Regions from separate parts of the Pseudomonas sp. LS_2 genome, predicted to be linked through region 2. Evidence: predicted binding sites of a transcription regulator. Region 2 holds the regulator's gene; the other holds the start of a gene.

Region 1 (3,405 bases), on a different contig from region 2:
ATTTCGCTGCCCTTGGCGCCAAAGGTGACACTGGTGACGGTGGCCGGCAGCAGGGTGTACATCTCTACCGACTTGCCATCGACCGTGGTGGTGGCGGTGAAGCTGTACTCGCCCGCCGGGGCCACTTCGCCCTTGTCGTTCTTGCCGTCCCAGATGAAGTCGGCGTTGCCGGCCTTCTGCTCGCCCAGGTCGAGGGTGCGCACGACGTTGCCGTCCTTGTCCTTGATGGTGACCTTGCCTTCGCTGATGGTCTGCGGCACCACGACCTGGCCATTGAAGCTCTTGGTGGTGTCGACCATGGCCTTGTCGTTCTGCACGATGACCGAACGACCCACCAGCGACGAGGCCTGCAGGGCCTGGGACGAACCCAGGGCATCGGAGATTCCGGTGACCGAGTTATTGAGGTTGGTGATGCCCTCCAGGCTGCTGAACTGCGCCAGCTGCGAGACGAACTCGCCATTGTCCTGCGGGTCGAGCGGGTTCTGGTGCTGCATCTGGGTGACCAGCAAATTCAGGAACGCATTCCTGTCCAACGCATTCCTGTCGGTAGGCTGGGCCTGGGTCTGGGGCTTGCTGGTGCCGTCGCTGACGCCGGAATTCCTGAGGACATCGTTGAGGGTGCTGTTATCGATTGCCATGGTTAGTCGTCCTTATCACTGACCCAGGGTCAGTACCTTCTGCATCATGGCCTTGGCGGTGTTCATCAGCTCGGCATTGGTCTGGAATGCCCGGCTGGCGGAGATCATGTCAGCCATCTCCTCGACCACGTTGACGTTTGGGTAGTAGACGTAGCCGTCCTTGTTCGCGGCCGGGTGGTTCGGCTCGTAGCGCGCCTCGAGGTTGCTCTGGTCCTCGATGATGCCCTTGACCTGCACGCCCTGCCCGGCCTGGCCCTGGTCTTCGAACAGCGACTGACCGGCACCGTTCTGCGCTTGCTCGAAGGTGGTGGCGAACACGGGGTGGCGGGCGCGGTAGGTCTGGTCGATGCTCGAGGAGACGGTCTCGGCGTTGGCGATGTTGGAGGCGACGGTGTTCAGGCGCGTGTTCTGCGCACTCATACCGCTACCGGCAATATGGAAGACGCTGGCAAGGGACATGCTTATTCTCCACGCAGGGCCGAGACCAGCCCTTTGAATTTACTGTTGAGCAAGGTGAAGCTGGCCTGGAAGCCCATGGCGTTCTCGGTGTAGTTCGACTGCTCGACCTGGGCGTCGACGGTGTTCTGGTCGATCGACGGGTGGGCCGGCGTGCGGTACTTGAGGCTCTCGTCGGCCAGGGTCAGACCCTGGGCCTCGATGTGCTGGGCATTGGTGCGGGTCAGCGAGACACGGCCGACATTTTGCTTCTCGGACTCGGCAGCCAGCACCGAGGAGAACTCCATGTCGCGCGCCTTGTAGTTGGGCGTGTCGGCGTTGGCGATGTTGTTGGCCAGCACCTCTGCACGCTGGGCACGAAAGCCCAGTGCCTTTTCGTGGATACCGAGTGCCTTGTCGAAACTGATGCTCATGTCGGGGAAACCTTGCAGGTTGACCGGAGTTGCGTTGAACGAGTTATAGCAAGGCCTGTGCCAACCATCGAAAACCCCGAAATTACTGGGCTTGCGCCCTATTGCCGCTCCACCTGATGCCAGAAAAGCGGCAAAGGGCTTCCGCTCGAGGATGGGCAAGCGGCAATTGTCCTGCGGCAAAAGCGGCAATCCAAAAAATTGACGGCGGTATTTCACGACCCCACAGGCGCTGTATGCCCGAGCACCCAGGCGAAGCCCTCGCCCTACACCGCAGTGGCTGATTCGCGGGCACGCCCGCTCCTGCGCGATCTGCCCAGCGTCTGTCTCAGGCAAAGAAAAAGGCCGGCATCTTTCGATACCGGCCTCTTCTCTTTACTTCACTTGGCCTGGTAGATGATCCCCGGGCTGCACTGCACCATCTGGTAGTGGTCCGGCAGGCCGTTGAGCGCCTCCGAGGCCCCGAGGAACAGGTAGCCCCCCGGCTTGAGCGTGCCATGGATACGCATGAGGATGTCCTTTTTGACCTGCGCCGAGAAGTAGATCAGCACGTTGCGGCAGAACACGATGTCGAACTTGCCCAGGCTGGCGTAGCTGTCGAGCAGGTTGAACGAACGGAACTCCACACGGCTGCGGATCGGCGACTTGACTGCCCAGCGCCCCGGCCCCTTGGCGTCGAAATAGCGTTGCAGGCGGTCCTGGGACAGGCCCCGGGCGATCGCCAGGCTGTCGTACTCGCCGGTCTTGCAGTTATTGAGCATGGCTCCGGAAAGGTCGGTGGCGACGATCTGCGCGCCCATTTTCAACTGGCCGAGGTTGGTGCGCTCGAATTCATCCAGGGCCATGGAAATGGAATACGGCTCCTGCCCGGAGGAACAGGCCGCCGACCAGATCCGCAGACGCTGGCCTGGGTTGCCCTTGATGAACTCCGGCACCACCTTGTTCTTGAGCACCTCGAACGGATAGGTGTCGCGAAACCACAGGGTCTCGTTGGTGGTCATGGCATCCACTACCTGCTCGCGAAGGCCACCACGGGGCTGGCTCTGGATGCGCTGTACCAACTCGCCCAGGCTCTTGATGCCTTGCTGCTCCATCAGCTTGTTGAGACGGCTGGACACCAGATACTGCTTATTCTCGCCCAGCAGGATGCCACAGGCTTTCTCCAGGAAGACCCGGAACTGTTCGAAATCCAAATTACCCGTAGACAATGCTGCCGCCTCTTTCAAATCGCGTGTGCCGGGGCCAGGCCCCGGCGGTTTCAATGCGTGGCCTTGATTCGGTCGACCACCCGTTGGGCCAGGTCGTCCGGCCTGAACTTGGCCAGGAAGTCATCGGCACCGACCTTCTTGACCATGGCCTGGTTGAACACACCGGACAGCGAAGTATGCAGGACGATGTGCAGCTTTTGCATGCGTGGATCGCTACGAATCTCGGCAGTAAGGGTATAGCCGTCCATTTCCGGCATTTCTATATCCGAGATCATCATCAGGAACTCTTCTTCCGGACGCTTGCCTTCGTCGACCAGCGTGCGCAGGTAGTCCAGGGCCTGGCGACCATCGTTGAGGGCAATGACTTCCACCCCGACAGTCTGCAGGCAACGGCTGACCTGCTTGCGCGCCACCGAGGAATCGTCGACGGTCAGCACCCGCAGCTTCAACGCTTTGTCCTGCACCTCGGCATCGACCACGCCGGCCGACACCTGCTCGGACGATGGCGCCACCTCGGCGAGCACTTTCTCCACATCGACGATCTCGACCATGCGGTTGTCCACATGAGTGACTGCCGTCAGGTAGTGATCGCGCCCGGTGCCCTTGGGTGGCGGGTGGATCTCTTCCCAGTTCATGTTGACGATGCGCTCCACCGAATGCACCAAAAAGCCCTGGGTCTTGGTGTTGTACTCG
Region 2 (3,405 bases):
TGGCTACCTGCCCCAGGAAGCGTCGATCTTCCGCAAGCTGTCGGTGGCCGACAACATCATGGCGATCCTCGAAACCCGCAAGGAGTTGGACCGTGAAGGCCGGCGCCAGGAGCTGGAAAGCCTGCTGCAGGAATTCCACATCAGCCATATCCGCGACAACCTCGGCATGAGCTTGTCCGGCGGCGAACGACGTCGCGTGGAAATTGCCCGCGCCCTGGCCACCGCGCCAAAGTTCATCCTGCTGGACGAACCCTTCGCCGGCGTCGACCCGATTTCCGTGGGCGACATCAAGCAGATCATCCATCATCTGAAGGCCAAGGGCATCGGCGTACTCATCACCGACCACAACGTGCGCGAGACGTTGGACATCTGCGAAACCGCCTACATTGTCAACGATGGTCAACTGATCGCCGAAGGCGATTCCGAGACCATCCTGGCCAACCAGCTGGTCAAGGAGGTTTACCTGGGTCACGAGTTCCGGCTCTGACCCAGGCCAACCTGGAGCACTGAATCAAGCTGGCAAAGCCTCGCACGAGAGGCTTAATTGTTACAGGGTCTAGGCAAACGCCAGAATTTCAGGCATATAACTTGCTTAAAATTCGGCGCCTTGGCGCCCTGTAGTAGATGGCACATGCGTGCCGGCGAACAAGGTATTAAGTTCCAGCCATGAAACCATCGCTCGTCCTAAAAATGGGCCAGCAACTGACGATGACCCCGCAGTTGCAACAGGCCATCCGTCTGCTTCAGCTCTCCACCCTGGACCTCCAGCAGGAAATCCAGGAAGCGCTGGAGTCGAACCCGATGCTCGAACGTCAGGAAGACGGCGACGATTTCGACAACAGCGACCCGATGGCCGAGAACGGCGACAGCAAGCCTGTTGCCGAACCCCAGGAGAGCAGCTTCCAGGAAACCACTGGCGGCAGCGCGGAAACCCTGGAGGAAGGCGAATGGAACGAGCGCATTCCCAACGAACTCCCCGTCGACACCGCCTGGGAAGACATCTACCAGACCAGCGCCAGCAGCCTGCCCAGCAACGATGACGACGAGTGGGACTTCACCACCCGCACCTCCGCTGGGGAAAGCCTGCAAAGCCACCTGCTGTGGCAACTGAACCTGGCGCCGATGTCCGATACCGATCGCCTGATCGCCGTCACCCTGATCGACAGCATCAACAACCAAGGCTACCTGGACGACACACTCGAGGAGATCTGTGCAGGCTTCGACCCGGAGCTGGATATCGAGCTCGATGAAGTCGAGGCAGTCCTGCACCGCATCCAGCAGTTCGAGCCTGCGGGCGTCGGCGCACGCAACCTGGGCGAGTGCCTGTTGCTGCAACTGCGCCAACTCCCCGGCAGCACCCCATGGATGGCCGAGGCCCAGCGCCTGGTCACCGACTTCATCGATCTGCTCGGAAGCCGTGACTACAGCCAGCTGATGCGGCGCATGAAGCTCAAGGAAGACGAATTGCGCCAGGTCATCGAGCTGGTGCAGAGCCTGAACCCGCGTCCCGGCTCGCAGATCGAGTCCAGCGAGCCCGAATACGTCGTCCCCGACGTCATCGTGCGCAAGGACAGCGACCGCTGGCTGGTGGAACTCAACCAGGAGGCGGTCCCGCGACTGCGCGTCAACCCGCAATACGCAGGCTTCGTGCGCCGTGCCGACACCAGTGCCGACAACACCTTCATGCGCAACCAGTTACAGGAAGCGCGCTGGTTCATCAAGAGCCTGCAAAGCCGCAACGAGACACTGATGAAGGTGGCCACCCAGATCGTCGAGCACCAGCGCGGCTTCCTCGACCATGGTGACGAAGCGATGAAGCCCCTGGTGCTGCACGATATCGCCGAGGCGGTGGGCATGCACGAGTCGACCATTTCCCGCGTCACCACACAGAAATACATGCATACGCCGCGTGGCATCTACGAGCTGAAATACTTTTTCTCCAGCCACGTCAGCACCGCCGAAGGCGGCGAATGCTCGTCCACGGCGATTCGCGCGATCATCAAGAAACTGGTTGCTGCGGAAAATGCGAAAAAGCCATTGAGTGACAGCAAGATCGCTGGTTTACTGGAGGCACAAGGCATTCAGGTCGCCCGTCGCACCGTCGCCAAGTACCGCGAGTCCCTCGGCATTGCACCGTCGAGCGAACGCAAGCGATTGATGTAGCCCCTGGATGTGCCACAGCGTTTCAGTGGCAGGCGCAATACCTGCCTCTCTATGCACGGGCAACAAAGGAGAAGCTGTATGCAAGTCAACATCAGTGGACACCATGTAGAAGTCACCCAGCCGCTGCGTGAGTACGTTCTCGAGAAACTCGCTCGCGTGGAAGGCCACTTCGACAAGATCACCAACGTGCAGGTCATCCTGACGGTCGAGAAGCTGCAACAGAAGGTCGAGGCGACCTTGCAGATTCCTGGCGGCGAAGTGGTTGCGAACGCCGAAGATAAAGACATGTATGCAGCAATCGATGCCTTGGCCGACAAGCTCGACCGCCAACTGAAAAAACACAAGGAAAAACAGCAGAGCCTGTTGCAAGGTGCAGCAGCCCGCTGATCCCCTCATCCATGATCCGACTTGAAACCATCCTGACCCCCGGCCGTTCCCTGGTGAACGTACCGGGGGTCACTAGTAAGAAACGCGCTTTGGAGAAAGTGGCCGAAGCGATCGCCCGGGAAGTCACTGAGCTCAACGAATACGAAGTGTTCGAAAAGCTTGTCGCTCGCGAGAAGCTGGGCTCCACCGGTTTCGGCAATGGCATTGCCATTCCCCACTGCCGTCTCGAAGGGTGCACCACCCCGGTCAGCGCTCTGCTGCATCTGGACGCCCCGATCGAATACGATGCCATCGACGGCGCCCCGGTAGACCTTTTGTTCGTCCTTTTGGTACCTGAAGCCGCTACCGATGCGCACCTTGAACTGCTGCGTCAGATCGCCAGCATGCTTGATCGCAAGGAGGTCCGTGATCGCCTGCGTGCCGCCGACAGCAGCGAGGCCCTGTACCAGGTAGTCCTGGACATTCAGAACGAGCATTGAACATGCGCCTGATCATCGTCAGCGGCCGGTCCGGCTCCGGCAAGAGCACCGCGCTCGATGTCCTGGAAGACAACGGCTACTACTGCATCGACAACCTGCCCGCCGGGTTGCTGCCGCAGCTGGCGGAAAATGCGCTGCTCAATACCGAGCTGCTGCAACCAAAGGTCGCCGTGTCGATCGATGCGCGCAACCTGCCAAGCCACCTGACACGCTTCCCCGAATTGCTCGAGGATGCCAGGGCAAGGCACATCCAGTGCGACGTGTTGTACCTGGATGCCGACGAAGACACCCTGCTCAAGCGTTTCTCGGAAACCCGTCGACGCCACCCGCTGACCAATTCCGACCGTTCGCTGGCCGAGGCCATTCGCGTGGAAAG

The links. The regulator sigma-54, encoded in region 2, starts transcription at its own class of promoters, with help from an activator protein. The targets are predictions, from matches to a motif close to ANTGGCATNNANNTTGCTNT.
Region 1: the regulator sigma-54 is predicted to act here: its motif matches at 1,553-1,572, upstream of flgB (flagellar basal body rod protein FlgB).

The regions. Positions count from the first base shown of each region.
Region 1 is NZ_JAVAYC010000023.1:19,717-23,121, reverse strand. Features, by position in the region: gene flgD (flagellar hook assembly protein FlgD) at 1-638, opposite strand, end outside; gene flgC (flagellar basal body rod protein FlgC) at 654-1,097, opposite strand; gene flgB (flagellar basal body rod protein FlgB) at 1,100-1,507, opposite strand; gene cheR (protein-glutamate O-methyltransferase CheR) at 1,885-2,712, opposite strand; gene RAC97_RS18885 (chemotaxis protein CheV) at 2,763-3,405, opposite strand, start outside.
Region 2 is NZ_JAVAYC010000041.1:15,608-19,012, reverse strand. Features, by position in the region: gene lptB (LPS export ABC transporter ATP-binding protein) at 1-487, shown strand, start outside; gene RAC97_RS23325 (RNA polymerase factor sigma-54) at 667-2,163, shown strand; gene hpf (ribosome hibernation-promoting factor, HPF/YfiA family) at 2,242-2,550, shown strand; gene ptsN (PTS IIA-like nitrogen regulatory protein PtsN) at 2,562-3,029, shown strand; gene rapZ (RNase adapter RapZ) at 3,032-3,405, shown strand, end outside.